One region of the Oerskovia sp. PE-21s genome, then DNA from elsewhere that is predicted to be linked to it. Evidence: riboswitches for the same ligand, from Rfam matches in the RefSeq annotation. Region 1 holds a riboswitch; each other region holds the start of a gene.
The links. A riboswitch is a leader RNA that binds a small molecule or an ion and turns the genes downstream of it on or off. The one in region 1 is predicted to bind S-adenosylmethionine.
Positions count from the first base shown of each region.

Region 2: it holds a riboswitch for S-adenosylmethionine, as region 1 does, so the genes downstream of both, ACZDYF_RS12255 (ABC transporter substrate-binding protein) here and ACZDYF_RS10705 (rhodanese-like domain-containing protein) in region 1, are expected to answer to the same signal.
Region 3: it holds a riboswitch for S-adenosylmethionine, as region 1 does, so the genes downstream of both, ACZDYF_RS08720 (methylenetetrahydrofolate reductase) here and ACZDYF_RS10705 (rhodanese-like domain-containing protein) in region 1, are expected to answer to the same signal.
Region 4: it holds a riboswitch for S-adenosylmethionine, as region 1 does, so the genes downstream of both, ACZDYF_RS09050 (hypothetical protein) here and ACZDYF_RS10705 (rhodanese-like domain-containing protein) in region 1, are expected to answer to the same signal.

Region 1 covers NZ_JBUXJM010000004.1:433,481-437,630, reverse strand. Annotated here, with positions in the region: gene ACZDYF_RS10715 (aminotransferase class V-fold PLP-dependent enzyme) at 1-917, opposite strand, end outside; SAM riboswitch class IV at 959-1,073, opposite strand; gene ACZDYF_RS10710 (phosphotransferase enzyme family protein) at 1,171-1,998, opposite strand; SAM riboswitch class I at 2,073-2,165, shown strand; gene ACZDYF_RS10705 (rhodanese-like domain-containing protein) at 2,172-2,636, shown strand; gene ACZDYF_RS10700 (O-succinylhomoserine sulfhydrylase) at 2,657-3,916, shown strand; gene ACZDYF_RS10695 (LLM class flavin-dependent oxidoreductase) at 4,031-4,150, shown strand, end outside.
Region 2 covers NZ_JBUXJM010000005.1:246,807-250,956, reverse strand. Annotated here, with positions in the region: gene ACZDYF_RS12255 (ABC transporter substrate-binding protein) at 109-1,761, opposite strand; SAM riboswitch class IV at 2,052-2,163, opposite strand; gene proB (glutamate 5-kinase) at 2,235-3,377, opposite strand; gene obgE (GTPase ObgE) at 3,628-4,150, opposite strand, start outside.
Region 3 covers NZ_JBUXJM010000004.1:21,379-25,528, forward strand. Annotated here, with positions in the region: gene metE (5-methyltetrahydropteroyltriglutamate--homocysteine S-methyltransferase) at 1-1,078, opposite strand, end outside; gene ACZDYF_RS08720 (methylenetetrahydrofolate reductase) at 1,099-2,148, opposite strand; SAM riboswitch class I at 2,261-2,363, opposite strand; gene ACZDYF_RS08725 (outer membrane protein assembly factor BamB family protein) at 2,579-4,009, shown strand.
Region 4 covers NZ_JBUXJM010000004.1:101,461-105,610, forward strand. Annotated here, with positions in the region: gene ACZDYF_RS09040 (transglutaminase-like domain-containing protein) at 1-523, opposite strand, end outside; gene ACZDYF_RS09045 (hypothetical protein) at 669-1,385, opposite strand; gene ACZDYF_RS09050 (hypothetical protein) at 1,518-1,892, opposite strand; SAM riboswitch class IV at 1,998-2,109, opposite strand; gene ACZDYF_RS09055 (cold-shock protein) at 2,239-2,442, opposite strand; gene ACZDYF_RS09060 (polysaccharide deacetylase family protein) at 2,625-4,150, opposite strand, start outside.

The sequences.
Region 1 (4,150 bases):
ACGCCGGGCTCGAGGGCCGCGAGCGCGTCGCACGCGGAGGCGAGCGCGACCGCGCCGATCACGTTGGGCGACCCGGCCTCGTGCCGCGCCGGGGCGCTCTGCCACGTGGTGCCGTCGAGCGTCACGTTGCGCACCGCGCCACCGCCGGCGAGGTAGGGCGTGCCGGTGTCGAGCCAGTCGCGGCGGCCCACGAGCGCGCCCGCACCGAACGGCGCGTACGTCTTGTGCCCCGAGAACGCGACGTAGTCCACGTCGCTCGCGGCGAGCGAGACGCCGCGGTGCGGGACGAGCTGTGCGCCGTCGAGCAGGACGCGCGCGCCGGCGTCGTGCGCCGCGGCCACGACCTCGGCGAGGGGCAACGACTCGCCCGTGACGTTCGAGGCCCCCGTGATCGCGACGAGCGCGTACGGGAAGCGCGAGAGCTCGGCGCGCAGGCCCGACAGGGTCTCGGCGACGGTCGCACCGCCGACCAGGACCGTGGCGCCCCCCGTGCGCTGCCAGGGCAGGAGGTTCGCGTGGTGCTCGACGTCGAGGACGAGCACCCGCCCCGGCGAGCCGTCGGCCTGGGCCGGGACGCAGCCCGCGAGGAGGTTGAGGGAGTCCGTGGTGTTGCGCGTGACGATCGTGACGTCGTCCTCGCGCGCCCCCACGAACGCGCCGATGGTCTGGCGCGCAGCCTCGTAGAGGGCCGTCGACACCTGGGAGAGGTAGCCCGCACCGCGGTGCACGCTCGCGTACAGCGGCAGGACCTCGGTGACCCGGTCGGCCACGACCTGAAGCGCCGGGGCCGAGGCCGCGACGTCGAGGTTCGCGTACGGGACGCTGCGCCCGTCGACGAGGGGGACCAGGGTGTCGCCGCCCACGACGGGCAGCACGGCACACGAGGTAGGGGCTTCGATGACTGCATGTGCGCTCATGGCACGTCCTCCGGTGGTCGTCGGAGTTCGCCGTGCCGGCCCCTCCGCGCTTGCCCCCCTCCTGATAGAGAGGGACCTGGTCGTCACCCGGGGCACCCCACCGCGGAGGAGGGTTGCCGGCCAGCAAACCGGGGTTTTGCGCTGGCACTCATGACCTGGTGTCCAGGATGGTCGAGGCGCGCGGAGCGTGTCAACCGGTGGGCACCGCGTCTCGGATGGTGGTCAGGGTGGTCTGTCAGGCGGGCAAGAGGGCTCAGACGGGCGAGGAGTCCGCGAGGTTCCGAGCGCGCCGCGCGTCGGCCCGGTACATGGCCGCGTGCTCCCGGAGGTCGTCGCGTCCGGTCGCGGCCGCACGCTCGTCCGTGAACGCCGCGAGCTCGTCGAGCCGCGCGACCACGACGGTCAGGACCTCCCGGCGCGAGTACGCCATCCCGTAGGCGGCGACCAGCACGTCGAGCCGCGCCAACGGGTCCAGCCGCCCGACGGCGTCGCCCCCCGCGGAGTCCCCGGCGTCCGCCACGAGGGGCGCGAGCCGGTAGCCGAGGTAGGCCAGGTCCCAGATCCGGGGGCCGGGGCTCGCGGTGTCGAAGTCGATGAGCCCGACCACGGCCCCGTCACGGAAGACCAGGTTGTACGGGGCGACGTCGTTGTGGCACACGACCTCGGCTGGCTCGTGCGGCGCGGTCTGCCAGGTGGGGGCCGCCGGCGGAGCGTCGAGGACGGGGGCAGCGGTGCGTGCGTCGAGGAACCCGACGCTCGCGTCGTGCACGCGCCGCAGCAGCGCGCCCGCGCCCCGGAGCACCGACTCGTCCCAGACCCACGGGGGCAGCGGGTAGTTCCCGACGTCACCGGGGAGGAAGGACAGCACCTCGCGCCCCTGCTCGTCCGTCCCGAGCGGCTCGGGCACCTCGGTGACGCCCTGTGCGCGCAGGTGCCGCAGGAGCGCCTGGACCGTGGGCGTCCAGGGCCCTGCGGTGCGGCGGACGGTGTCGCCTCGCCGCACCACGGTCGTCGAGTTCCCACCGGCCAGGGGCTCCTCGGCCTGGTCGGGCGCGCGGTCGGGTTCGGGGAGGTGGCTCATGCGCAGGAACCTAGCCCGACCACCCTGCGAGACACCTGTTCTTTTCCGTGGTCACGGTGGCGTACGATCCGACGCAACCATCCAGAGCGGCTGAGTGACTTGGCACGATGACGCCGCAGCAACCCCCCGGTGACGGGCGAGGGTGCTACCGCCACGACCGATGGAGGATCACCATGAGTGCCCCCGACCGCGCGACCGCTGCCCCGGTCCCCGACGCCCGTCCCGCCGACGGGTACGCCGGCGACATCACGCCCCAGCAGGCGTGGACCCTTCTCCAGAGCGACCCGAGCGCCGTCCTCGTGGACGTCCGCACCGACGCCGAGTGGCGTTTCGTCGGGGTCCCCGACCTGTCCTCGACGGGCCGCGAGCCCGTCCTGACCCAGTGGGTCGACGTCGCGGGCCGCCCGAACCCGGCGTTCGTCGCGGAGCTCACCGCGGCCGGGCTGAGCCCCCAGCGTCCGGTCGTCTTCCTGTGCCGCTCGGGAGCCCGCTCGATCGGCGCGGCCAAGGCCGCGACCGCCGCGGGGCTGGGTCCCGCGTACAACGTCCTCGAGGGTTTCGAGGGAGCGCTCGACGGCGCCGGTCACCGTGGTTCCGACGGCTGGCGCGCCGCGGGCCTGCCCTGGACGCAGTCGTGAGCGCCGCGACCGGGGACGGCGTGCTCCGCATCCCCGCCGGCGTCCCGGGCGGCTCGGGTCGTGGCCCCCTCCCCCGTTCGGTCCGTCCCGACACGCTCGCGGTGCGCGGCGGCCACGCCCGCACCAACTTCGAGGAGACGAGCGAGGCGCTCTTCCTCACGCAGGGCTACGTGTACGGGAGCGCCGCGGAGGCCGAGGCCGCGTTCACGGGCGAGGTCGACCGCTTCATCTACTCGCGCTACGGCAACCCGACGGTGCACACGTTCGAGGAGCGGCTGCGCCTCATCGAGGGCGCCGAGGCCTGCTACGCGACCGCGTCGGGCATGTCCGCGGTCTTCACCTCGCTCGCGGCGCTGGTCGGTGCCGGGTCGCGCATCGTCGCGGCCCGCGCGCTGTTCGGCTCGTCGCTCGTGATCTTCGACGAGATCTTCGCCAAGTGGGGCGTGCGCACCGACTACGTCGACGGTCACGTGCTCTCGCAGTGGGAGGAGGCGCTGTCGACCCCCGCGGACGTCGTCTTCTTCGAGACCCCGTCCAACCCCATGCAGGACGTGATCGACGTGCGCCGCGTGAGCGAGCTCGCGCACGCCGCGGGTGCCGTCGTCGTGCTCGACAACGTGTTCGCCACCCCCGTCCTGCAGAAGCCGCTCGAGCTCGGCGCCGACGTCGTCGTGTACTCGGCGACCAAGCACATCGACGGTCAGGGCCGTGTGCTGGGCGGCGCGATCCTGGGCTCCGAGGAGTACGTCAAGGGACCCGTCCAGACCTTCATCCGCAACACGGGCCCCTCTCTCAGCGCGTTCAACGCCTGGGTCCTGGTCAAGGGGCTCGAGACGCTGTCGGTGCGCGTCAAGGCGCAGAACGCCTCGGCCCTCCAGGTCGCGACCGCGCTCGAGGATCTGCCCGGCGTCACGGCCGTGCGCTACCCGTTCCTCGCCTCGCACCCGCAGGTCGAGCTCGCCAAGGCCCAGCAGAGCGGGGGCGGGACGGTCGTGACGTTCAACCTCGACGTGCCGGGCGCCGACGACCCGGGCACCGACCCCGAGCTCCTCAAGAAGCGCACGTTCCAGTTCCTCGACTCCCTGCGGGTCGTGGACATCTCCAACAACCTGGGTGACGCCAAGTCGCTCATCACGCACCCCGCGACCACGACGCACCGCAAGCTGGGGCCGGAGGGGCGTGCCGCCGTCGGGATCGCGGAGACGACCGTGCGCCTGTCGATCGGCCTCGAGGACCCGCTCGACCTGATCGAGGACGTCGAGCAGGCGCTGCGCCGCTGACCGTGCCGCCGGGTGCGGAGTACGTGTCGTGAAACCTGCCCGACGACGACACGTACTCCGCACCCAGCGGCCGCGCAGGAATACCCCGGCCGTATCCCGGGGTTGCACCAGGCGATGACTACCTCGCCGCGCCTCTCCGTCCTCGACCTCGTCCCCGTCCGCTCGGGACAGTCCTCCGCCCAGGCCATCGCCGCCTCCCTGGACCTCGTGCGCCTCGCCGACCGCCTCGGCTTC
Region 2 (4,150 bases), on a different contig from region 1:
GTGGTGGCGCGCAGGTGGTGACGCGGGTCGTGACACGCAGGTGGTCGGCTCGGTGGCGGGAGCGCCGGCCCGGCGGGACGCTCGCGACGCGTCCCGCCGAGCCGCTGCTCAGTCCTGCTGGACCCAGGCGCCGTAGAAGTCGAGGCGGGTCGACGCCTCGAAGCCCAGGCCCTGGACCGTGTCGGCCGCAGCGATCGTCGTCGAGAGCTCGTAGACCGGGATCGCGTGCCCCTGCTGGACCAGGAGACGCGCAGCCTGGGTCACGAGCTCCTGCCGCTCGGCCGGGTCCGTCGACGCGGCCGAGCGGTCGAGCAGGTCGTCGACCTCCTCGGGTGCCCGCTTGTTGATGTTGCGCGCGTTGGCCGAGAAGATCGTGCGCAGCACGTCGGGGTCCGAGCGCGTCAGGTTGTAGTAGTCGAAGTCGAAGTCCCCGGACTTCTTGAGCTCGGTGGACTCGGCGACCGTGACCTGCTTGAGCTGGAGGTCCACGCCGATCTTCGCGAGCTGCTGCTGGACGAGCTCGAGCGGCTCGGCCACCTGCCAGAACGTGACCGTGGTGGACAGCCGCTGACCGTCCTTGACCCGCACACCGTCGGCGCCCTCGACCCAGCCGGCGTCGTCGAGGAGCGCCTCCGCACCGTCCGGGTCGTACGCGAGGTCGTCCGAGACGTCGGCCCACAGCGGGGTCGAGTGCGACAGCACGCTCGTAGCAGGCTCGTCCTGCGGGGTCAGCAGGGTCGCGGCGATCTCCTCGCGGTCGATGCCCTTGCTGATCGCCTGCCGCACCGCCGGGTCGGCGGCGAGCGGTCGCGACTCGTTGGGGAAGAGGTTGAAGACGACGCCCGGGTTCGCCCGGTACGCGAGCCAGAAGCCGTTGCCGTCGAACTGCGGCAGGTCGACCGTGCTGATGGCCGCGGTCGCGTCGATCTGGCCCGAGAGCAGGCTGCCGGTACGCACGCTGGCCTCGGGCACGAACTTCACGGTCACGGTGTCGAGGTACGCCTCCCCGGTGTGGTCGTCGGCCCCGGAGGCCCAGTCGTAGCCGGCGACCTTCTCGAGCACGACCTCCTGGTCGAACGTGTAGGACCTCACCGCGAACGGCCCGGAGCCCACGAACTTCCCGGCGCACCGGTCCTCGACGCTGAGCGCGGCGGAAGCGGGCGAGAGCAGTCCGAGCGAGAACGTCGAGGACGCCTGGAGGAACTGCGCGCTGGGTGCCGAGAAGTCGACCCGCACGGTGCGGGGGTCCACGACCGTGGTTCCCTCGTACCCGACGAGGTAGCCAGAGCCGAGCGAGGCCGCCGCGCCGAGCTCGACGATCTTGTCGAAGTTCGTCTTGACCGCGGCCGCGTCGATCGGCGTGCCGTCGGCGAACGTCGGCCCCTCCCGGAGCGTGAACGTGAAGCTCGTGGCGTCCGCGTCGACCTCCCAGCTCTCCGCGAGCCACGGCAGGATCTCGCCCGTGTCCGGGTCCTGCGCGGTGAGCGAGGCCACGGTCTGGCGGGCCGAGGCGATCGCGTCGTTGTTCCCGACCTGCTGGGGGTCGATGCAGTGCGAGTCGACCGTGACCGCGAAGGTGAGGTTGCCGCCCGGGACGGGCTCCGCCGTCGGGCCGGGGGACGTGCCGTCCGCGGTGCTGCCGCCACCGGAGCCGCACGCCCCGAGCAGGAGCGCCGTCGCGGCGAGCGAGGCCGCGACGAGCGCGCGGCGGGACGGGGCCGTGCGGCCGCCGGGGCCCGAGGGCCAGGTCGAGAGGGACATGCGAGCAGTGCTCCTTCGGTCGTGCGCGCCGTCGGTCCGGCACGGCCGGGGCGCTGAGGGGTCGCCGACGGACCGTGGGTGCGTCGGATCGACGCCGGGCTCACGGTGAGCGGCGGTGGGGGCCGTCAGGGGACGGCGAGGGTGGGACGGGATGTCGGCAGCACGTCAGGAGCGGCGAGGGGTCAGCCGCGTGTCAGCGACAACAGAGCACGAGGGTCCCCGCGTCGAGGCAGCGGACACCCCTGCCGTCGAGCCCCTGTTGCGTTCCGAGTGCGCGCATCGCCCGTTCCTCCGTGTGCTTACCGCGCCCGACGGGTCGCGGTCAGGTACCACCCGGAGCACCCCGTCACGTCGAAGGGTTGCTGGCCAGCGAGCCGGGTCTTGGCGCTGGCGCTCTTCACCTGCCGCACAGGAAAGCCGCCCGAGGCCACCGAGTCAAGGGGTGAGCAGACCGTCCCACCCCGTGAGACGACTCAGGACGCCTTGCGCTTGCGCCCCACGAGCACGAGGTCGTCGCGGTGCACGATCTCGCGGTCGTACCCCTCGCCGAGCTTGTCGCGTAGCTCGTGCGTCGAACGGCCGAGCAGGTCCGGGATGTCGCTCGAGTCGAACGCGACGAGGCCGCGCGCGATCACGCGCCCGTCGGGGGCGACGAGCTCGACGGGGTCGCCCGCGTCGAAGTCTCCCGTGACGCCGACCACGCCCGCGGGCAGCAGCGACGCGCGTCCGCCCAGCACCGCGGCGACCGCCCCCTCGTCGAGCTCGAGTCGTCCGCGCGTGCGGGCCGCGTGCGCGAGCCACAGGCGCCGGCGCGTGGTGCGCTTGCCCGTCACGGCGAACCAGGTCCCCACCTCGTGCCCCGCGAGCGCGCCCTCGGCGTGCGCGGCCTTGGTCAGGACGACCGGGATGCCCGAGCCCGTCGCGATGCGCACCGACTCGAGCTTGGTGAGCATGCCGCCGGTCCCGATCGAGCTGCCCCGGCCCGTGACCTCGATGCCTTCGAGGTCGAGGGCGGACCGGACCTCGCGGATGCGCTGCGTGCCCGGGCGCGAGGGCGGCCCGTCGTACAGGCCGTCGACGTCGGTCAGCAGGACCATCGCGTCGGCGCGCACCAGGTGCGAGACCAGGGCCGCGAGACGGTCGTTGTCCCCGAAGCGGATCTCGTCGGTCGCGACCGCGTCGTTCTCGTTGACGACCGGCACGATGCCCAGGTCCAGGAGCCGCTCGAGCGAGCGCTGCGCGTTGCGGTAGTGCCCGCGGCGGATGGTGTCCTCGGCCGTGAGGAGCACCTGGCCCACGCGGATGCCGTACTCGGCGAACGCCTGGGCGTAGCGGGCGACCAGGAGCCCCTGCCCCACCGAGGCCGCGGCCTGGGCCGTCGCGAGGTCGCGCGGTCGCGCGCTCAGGCCCAGCGGACCGATCCCCGCGGCGATCGCCCCCGACGTCACCAGCACGACCTGCCCGCCCGCCGCGTGGCGGGCCGCGATCACGTCGACGAGCGCGTGCAGGGCCGGGACGCTGAGGTGCCCGTCCGGTCCGGTGAGGGACGAGGAGCCGATCTTGACGACGACCCGGTGGGCCGTGGCGACCTGGGAGCGTGCGGAGAGCGCATTCACGGGCTCATCATCCCGCGCCGGGCGCTCGGACGGGGCGCCGTTTCACCGTGTGACACCTCACGGTGGGACGGCGTGGGCGGCATGCCGCCGGCCCCGGCCCGACGACGACGCTCCCCCTGGGCGCCCGTGCCGCCCGGGCGCGGGGTCGACACCCCCGGGGACGCCGCAGGGCGGGCACGACCCGAGGGGCCGTACCCGCCCTGCGGGCGGACGTGCACGGTCGACGACGCTCGTCGACCCGCGCGGGAGGTCAGTCCTGGTCGGGGTCCGTCCAGTGGCCGGACTCGCGCTCGGTCCAGAGCTCGGCGCGGGCCTCGGCCTTGGCGTCCATGCGCTCGGTGTACTCGCGGCGCTTGTCCGACCGGGTGGGGCGCGAGGTGTCCTCGAGCCGCAGGTCGGAGCCGCGCGGGCCGCCGAGGAGCTCGGAGCCCGTGATGAGCGTGGGCTCCCAGTCGAACACGACGGCGTTCTTGTCCGAGCCGATGCGCACCTCGTCGCCCGCGACGGCGCCGGCCTTGAAGAGCTTCTCCTCGACGCCGAGACGCGCGAGGCGGTCCGCGAGGTAGCCCACGGCCTCGTCGTTCGAGAAGTCGGTCTGGCGGACCCAGCGCTCGGGCTTGGAGCCACGGACCTCGTAGTAGAAGCCGGTCTCGGCACCACCCTTGCGGGTCACGGTGAAGCCCGCGTCGTCGACGGCCTTGGGGCGCAGGATCGTGCGCGCCGGGGCGGGGGCCGGGGCCTCGCGGCGGGCCTGGTCGACGAGCTCGGCGAGC
Region 3 (4,150 bases), 410 kb from region 1:
AGTTCTCGTCCTCGACGTCGTGCGGGACGTGCAGGAGCGAGGTCGACGTGCCGACCGTGACGGCGCCGGCGCCCAGGCCGGACAGGTCGTCGACGAGCGCGAGCTTCGCCGCGAGGTCGGCGCGCCAGATGTTGTGGCCGTCGATCACGCCCGCGACGACGGTCTTGTCCGCGAGGCCCGCGACGGGGCCCGCCGGGACCGCTCCCTTGACGAGGTCGAGCGAGATCGCCTCGACGTCGGTCGCGGCCAGGAGCGCGAGGCCGTCGTGCTCACCCTGGAGCCCGCCGAACGGCGCGCCCACGAGGATCGCGGGGCGCTCGGTGCCCACCGCGAGCTCGGTCGCGAGCACGCGGTACGCCTCGGAGACCGCGGCGTGGACCTCGGCGGCCGGAACGTCGATCGAGTCGGACACGAGCGCCGGCTCGTCGAGCTGCACCCACGGTGCACCGGCCGCGGCCAGGGCGCGCAGCAGCTCGACGTACACGGGCAGGACGTCCGCGAGGCGCGAGAGCGGGCTGAAGCCGGGCGCGCTGTCGTCGGCGGCCTTGGACAGCGCGAGGAACGTCACGGGCCCGACGACGACGGGCCGGGTCACGACGCCCGCGTCCTTGGCCTCGACGAACTGGCGCACGACGCGGTCGTCCGCGAAGCGGAATGGCGTGGACTCGCTGACCTCGGGGACCAGGTAGTGGTAGTTCGTGTCGAACCACTTGGTCATCTCGAGCGGGGCGTCCTCGCCGGCGCCGCGCGCGACCGTGAAGTAGCCCGCGAGGTCCAGCGCGCCCTTCTCGTCGGTGAGCGACGCGAAGCGCGACGGGACCGCCCCGAGGAGAGCGACGACGTCGAGCACCTGGTCGTAGTAGGAGAACGAGCCGGGCACGGCGCCCGACGAGGCGTCGAGGCCCAGGTCGACGAGACGCTGGGCGGCCGCGACGCGCAGCGCCGAGGCCGTGGCCTCGAGCTCGTCGGCCGTTGTCCTGCCGGCCCAGAAGGACTCGACGGCCTTCTTGAGCTCGCGGCGCGGGCCGATGCGGGGGTAGCCGAGGACGGAACCGGAGGGGAACGTGGGTGCACTCATGGTGAATACCTCTGAACTGGTCAGACCGAGGAGCTGCCCAGGGCAGGCTCGGCGGAGGGAAGGGGAGTGCCGGAGACCCACGGCCCGCTGGCCAGGTCGGGGGTGCGGGACGAGACGCCGCTGGCGTCCCCCGCTGCCCCACCGCCGAGGTCGACTCCCTCGAGCAGGTCTAGAGCGGCTTGGTGCTTGTTGAAGGTGTAGATGTGGAGGCCGGGCGCGCCGGCCGCGAGGACCTGGCGCGCGAGCTCGACCGAGTGCCGGATGCCCAGCGCGTGGCGCGCGTCCGGGTCCGGCTCCGCCTCGAGGGCCTCGACGACGCGGCGCGGCGCGGGGACGCCCGTGAGCTCCTCGACACGCGCGAGGCGGGCCGGGTCCGTCATGGGCAGGAGGCCCGCGAGGATGGGGATGGTCACGCCCGCGGCGCGCGCCTCGGCCACGAAGTCGATGTAGGACGACGCCTCGTAGAAGAGCTGCGTGATCGCGAAGTCCGCTCCGGCCTGCTGCTTCTGCCAGAGGCGGCGCACCTCCTGGGTGCGGCTCGTGCCCGCGGCGAGGTTGCCGTCGGGGAACGTCGCGACCGCGATGGTCAGGGGGCGGGCCGCGCCGCGCAGCGCGACGCTCGGGCTCGCGGCGCAGCGTGCGGCCTCGACCTCGCGCAGCAGGGCCACGAGCTCGGTGCTCGACCGCACGCCGTCCTCGGCGGGGCGCCAGTCGGGCTGGTCGCGCGGAGGGTCCCCGCGCAGGGCGAGGAAGCTGCGCACGCCCGCGTCGAGGAAGTCCGTGATGACGTCCTCGACGTCCTCGCGCGAGGCGCCCACGCAGGTCAGGTGCGCGATGGGCAGCACGGGCGTGCCGTGCAGGAGCTGGCTGATGACGCGGCGCGAGGTCTCGCGGTCCGTGCCGGCCGCGCCGTAGGTGACCGACACGAAGTCGGGTGAGGTCGCGACGAGGCGGCGGGCCGTCTCCCAGAACTTGGGCGCGGCGTCGGGGCGGCGCGGGGGCATGAGCTCGAACGACACCGTGGGCCGCGGTGCCTCGTGCCCGAAGTGCCCCAGGTCGACGATGCTCATCGGGCGGCCGTCAGGAGGGTCGTGCTGGTGGTGGCCAGGGCGGCCGGACGGCTGGCGCGGGGGACCCCGGTGCGGTGCAGGGGTGCGCGGAAAGATGCCTCGGTCATGAATCGCTCCATCGAACCTGGCTGTAGCACCCGTACCCGCGAGAGGCTTCCGTTGGGGGGTTGCTGCGGTGTCAACGAGCCAGGACTCTCGACCGCTCTGGATGGTGTTGACGATCGTAGGGGGAATCCATGATCTGAGCCAATATCTGCTCGAAGCGTGAGACGGAGGGGTCCGGAGTGGTTCCTCGGCCCCGCTCCGGCGTCCGTCCACGCGGTCGCAGATCCCTTCGTCGGTCCCTGCGGTCGCCCTTCCAACGTACGCCTGTCGGCGCCCTCCCGGACCGCCGGGCGATCCTCCCCGACGTCGCCGCTATGCTCCGGGCGTGCCTCGCCGACGCAGCCAGCAGCAGGTCTCGTTCGTGCTCGACGACTCGTCCGAGGGTGTCGACCCGGGCTCGGGCGTCCCGGAGCCTGCTCGTCGGGAGCGGACGCGACGCCCCCTCACCCGTACGGCACGACGGCGTCGCGCCGCCCGTCTGGTCGGCCTCGCCGTCGGTCTCGGAACGCTCGGGGTGGCGGCCGCGGTCGTCGTGACGCGCGACGGGGCGGCCCAGGACGACGCGCTCGAGACGCTCCGCTCGTCCGAGGACAGGATCTTCGACCTCACCTACGCGCCGCGTGCCGAGTGGAGCGTCGACCGCGACGGGGGCCAGCCGCTCACCGTGGGGGACCTGCTGGTGGTCCCGGGGCGCTCCGGGACCGTCGGGTACGACCTCGGGTCGGGCGACGAGCGCTGGCGGCTGGACGACCTGACCCGGCAGGTCTGCGCCGCCGACCAGGTGCGCGCCGAGGGAACGGCGGAGGTGTCGGCCTTCGTGTGCCTGGGCCAGGGGGAGGAGGCCACCGCGGCCCGACTCGTGAGCGTCGACGGTGCGGTGGTGGCCGAGGTAGAGATGGACCCACGCTGGGGCGAGGCGGTCGCCGGTCCCGGCGGGACGGTGCTCCAGGCCGCCAGAGACGAGACGGGGGTCGTGGTCCGGTCCGTCGACGTCCGGACGGGCACGGTGGCGTGGGAGCGACGGCTGACCGTGAGGGAGGACGCGCAGGACCCCCTGTGCGCGACGGAAGGTGATGCCGTCCGTGCGGTCTACCGGTCGGGGACGGTGGCGGTCCACGGATGTGGCGTCCTGTCCTACCTGACGCCTGGGGGGCAGGTCGTCGACGAAACGTCGGCGATGGTGCAGGTCATCGCCCTGGGCAACGGGTCCTACCTCCGCTCGTCGGGGACGGCCGTCGCGGGACCTGTCGAAGCCGTCTCGGCCGACAGCACGGTGCTCTGGACGAACGAGGGGCTCGTGCTCGGGGAAGGTGCCCGCGACCTCCTGGCGCCTCACCTCGTCCTGCTCGACCAGGGGGAGGCGCTCCTCGCCGTCCACAGGGACGGCACGACCGCCTGGACCGCACCGGTCGCCGCGCGTCAGGTGCTCGTCCGCGGCGCGGACGTCGTGATGGTGCAGACGGTCGACCGGGAGACGGTCGCCCTGGACGCCACGACGGGTGAGGAACGGTGGCGGCGGGCGGCCGACCCCGCGTCCGGTGCGGTGTCGTACCGCGTGACCGGCACGTTCACCGACGGTTTCTCCGCGCTCCTCGTCGTCCCCACCGCGCCCGGCACGAGCTCGGTCACCGCCCTCGACCTGGCGACGGGCGACGTGCGATGGACCCAGGAGCACACCGGGGACCCGTACGAGCTGGCCGCTGGGGGAGGTCGGCTGCTGAGGATCGACGAAGCCCAGGTCACGGCTTTCGGCTGACGGCGTCAACAAGGCTCCGGTGCTCAGGTGCCGACGACGGACACGGGCCGTCACCTGTCGTCGTAGGAGCAGCACGTGCCTCGGGAGCAGTCACGCGGACGAGACAGGGCCCTACCCGTGACCACGGGTGGGGCCCTGCCT
Region 4 (4,150 bases), 330 kb from region 1:
GGGGGTCGAACGGGAACGCCGGGTCTCCCGCGGTGAGCTCTGGGTCCCAGCGCACCCAGCGGCCGTCCGCCCAGTGCTCGACGACGACGTGATCGTGGTGGAAGCCGGGCGTGAAGTACGAGACGAACCCCACGCGGGTCCTGGCGGGGATGCCGTGCTCGCGCAGCACTCCGACCGTCAGCAGGGCGTGGTCCCGGCAGCAGCCTCCCACCCGGTCGCAGACCTCTCGGGGCTCGGTGAGCGCGGTCCCGTGCCGGGAGTGGTCGAGGTCGAGGATCGTCGCGAGCCACCGGCTGTCGACGTCCGTGGCACGCTCGGCCGGCATGACCGCAGCCTCGGCGCGATAGTGCGCGATCACGTTGCGCGCGACCTGCCCCAGGGCGTCCGGTGCGGTGGGCGCTGCCCGCAGGAGGTGGGCGTGCTCCCCGGGCGAGGAGTACGGCGAGTGGGCCACCCAGCGGGCGACCGCGGGATGGACGGCGGTCGCGCCGACCTGCTCGAGGCGGTTGGACGGGTCGTTCATCGGATCCTCCGAGGTCGCGGGTCACGAGCGGCGTGATGCCGGGCACCAGTGTCGACCGCGTCGCGCGACAGGGCAATGCCTCGGCCCGGCGGCCCGTCGGCTCCGTCCGAGCGACGGCCGAGCGACGGCCGGGCGGACGAGGTCCTCAGAAGTCTCCGAACCCGCCGAAGTCCCCACCGCCGAAGTCCCCACCGCCGAAGTCGCCGAAGCCCCCACCTAGGTCGCCCCCGCCTCCGGCCTCGGTGAAGTCGCCGCCGCCGGCGTCGCCGGCTCCGGGGTCGCCGGCTCCGGGGTCGCCCTCGGTCGCGCCCGGGTCGCCTGCGCCCGAGGTGCCGCCGTCGCCCGCGAAGTCGGCCGTGGGGTCGCCGAACATCGGGCCGAACATCATGTTGGCGACCGCGGAGCCGATCACGACGCCCGCGATGGTGCCGAGCATGCTCGAGCCGATCATCGAGCCCATGCCCGGCCCGCCCGGCCCGCCCTGCCTGCCGCCGAACGACCGTTCGAGCGTGCCGGGGTTGCGCATCTCGGCGCGGGTCGCCATGCGGGCGAGCGACTGCGGGTCGTCGGAGGTAGCGCGCTCGGCGGGCGGCACGTTCTCACCCAGCTCGGTCAGCACGCGTCGACGCTGCTCGGGCGTCAGCCGCTCGAACGCCTCGGCGTGCGCCTGCTCGACGGCCTCCGGGGGAGCCGTGCGCAGCAGGTAGCGGTAGCGGTCGATCGCGACGTCGTCCTCGCTGCGCGCGGGGCCGGTCCGGGCAGGGGGTGGCGTGCCGTAGGCGGGCGCACCGGGACGGTCTGCCGAGCCGTGGGGCCCGTCGTCCTGCGGGGCGCGGCCGAGGAGGCGGTCGAGGAATCCCATGAGCGTGTCCTTCTGGTCGAACCGTCGAGGGCGGGTGCCCTCACCGGTTCAACGCGGCGCCCGGCCCGCCCGTTCCGCCGAGTGCATGATCCGGCTGTGAGACGCCCGGCGAGTCGCAGCCGGATCACGCACTTAGCGGCGAGCGTGGGGCGGCTCCGGCGCCGGACCCACCCCGCCGACCAGCCGCACGTTGAGCGCCCGTCCCGCGAGCTCGAGCGCGTGGTACTGCTCGTGCACCCGCACGGTCGCCCCGGGGTCGAGGGCGAGGCTCGTGTGGTGCCACACCCGGCACGCTCCCTCGCCCGTCGCGTACTCGACGACGACCTCGGTGCCGCCGCTGGTCGTGCGCACCGCGAGCACGACGCCCTCGCGCCATCCCCAGGGCCGGTTGCGGAGCATGCGCTCGTGGACGGGGTGCAGCAGGTGCCCGGCGTCGAACCGGTCGCACACGGTGGGCGGGGGACAGGCGACGACCGTCGCCCGGCGTTCCATGACGCGCTCGGCCATGGTGCTCCTTCTCTCCGTGCCCGACGACGGGGCTCACCCGCGTGCGCACGCCCACCCGGGAGGCTCCCCGGATGAGGGGCACGAGGAGGCGCCCTACGACGTCGGGCCTCGCTCTTCCCCCACGGTCGTGGGGGCGGGTCTTCCTCCGGGAGCACCGTGCGCGTCGCGCGGTTGCCGGACCAGCACGCCGGAGGGCGGTTCGCTGGTCCTCTGGACCGTTCTCAGTTCTACCACGGCGTCACCGACCGAGCACAGGGAGCACCTGGTCCTGGACGCACGAGTGCCCCCGACCGAGACGGTCGGGGGCACTCGTTCAATGATCAGCTACGCCCGGAGGCGAGTGAGATCAGAGCGGGCGGATGTTCTCCGCCTGCGGGCCCTTGGGGCCCTGCGTCACGTCGAACTCGACGCGCTGGTTCTCCTCGAGCGAGCGGAAGCCCTGCGTCTGGATGGCGGAGTAGTGCGCGAACACGTCGGCGCTGCCGTCCTCAGGTGCGATGAAGCCGTAGCCCTTTTCGCCGTTGAACCACTTCACGGTTCCCAATGCCATGGGGATCTCCTTCTAGAGTTTCAAACAGCTCCATGATCTGGAGCCGAACATCACGGTGTTCGTCGTCAACTCTTGGGTAACAAGGTTCGCGGTGGCATGGGGCCGTTGCGCAAGGACAAGCGAGGCACTGCAATCTCACCGGCTACGGTACAGGGGTTACTCCGACTGTGCTAGCCCTGATGCTAACGATTGAAGTACGCCTGCCCGCCAACCAGGTCAGGGCCGAGCAAATCGGGCACCGTCACGAGCGTGTAGCCGGCAGCCCGCAGACCGTCCACGATGCCCGGGACGGCGTCGACGGTCGAGGCGTGGATGTCGTGCATCAGGAGGATCGCCCCAGGTCGGACGCCTGCGAGCGCCCGCTCGGTCGTCATGGCCGTGTCCTTGTTCTTCCAGTCCTCGGTGTCGACGTCCCACAGGATCGCCGGCTCGTTCCGCTCGGAGAGGACGCTCGTCACAGTGTCGCTCCTCGCGCCGTACGGAGGGCGTACGAGGGTCGGTCGGACGCCTGACGCGGCCTCGACCGCGTCCGCCGTCGACGTCAGCTCGTCCGTGATCTGGTCCGAGCCGAGCTTGGACAAGTCCGGGTGGGACCAGGTGTGGTTACCGATGGCGTGCCCTTCGGCGACCTCGCGGCGGACCAGGTCGGGGTGCGACGTGACGGACCGGCCGACGAGGAAGAACGTCGCCTTGGCCTGCTTCTCGGCGAGGGTGTCGAGCAGGCGCGACGTGTGCTTGCCGGGTCCGTCGTCGAACGTCAGGGCCACGCACCTGAGCACCGAGCAGTCCGGGGCTCCCGGGGACGCGGGCGGCACGGGCGGGGTCGTCACGGGGGGTTCGACGGGCGGCGGCGTGATCCCCATGAACGGGGTGCCGCTCGACGCGGTGTCCGCGAGCTGCTTCCCGACCGCGGACAGGACCGTCCGCGTCGCGTCGGGCTCGAAGCGCACGGCCAGCTCTCCGTCCGAGCGGGCAGAGACCAGGCCGGGGGAGAAGACCAGGGTCGCGGCGCCGTCGGGCCCCAGGCGAACGTCCCGGAAGGTGTCCTCCGACGCGGGCACCGGCTCCTCGAACCCGAGCCCGGCCTGGTCGAGCGCCGCGTCGACCCACTGCGCGGCCTGCTTGCGGCCGTCGGCCGTGAAGAGGTCCGAGGACCACGTCGTGGTCGCGCGCGGGAGGTCGGTGTAGAACGTCTGGGCGCCGGTCGTGCCGTTCGCCCCGCCCGTGAAGGAGTACGTCGTGGCACGCACGCCCAGCACGTCTCCCTGCGCGAGCACCAGGTCCCATCCGACGTTGAGCTCGTTGCCCACCCCGGCCGGGTCGACCGCGGCGTCGTACGCCTTCTCGGTCTCGTCGACGAACGTGCCGAAGGCGTGCGAGAGGGAGCGCTCGCCCGGGACGGAGACCGTCGAGATCGAGCGGGCGTCGCCCGTGCTCGCGGTCGACTCCTGGTGGATCTCGAGGTTCTCGACCGACGCCGGGTCCAGGACCGGCGGCGGGTCGACCCGTTCGGCGGGGGCCGGAGGGGCCGTGGGCGACGGGGTGCCCGTGGGAGACGCCTCTCCGGAGGGGTCGGCCGCGGCACGCGTCAGGTAGAACGTGACTCCCGCGGCGACGACCAGGAGCGGTACGAGCACGGCGAGGACCCAGAGGGCTCGGTTCCGCGGGCGCGCGGGAGCGGAACCGCCCGGCGTCTGGCCGCGGGACG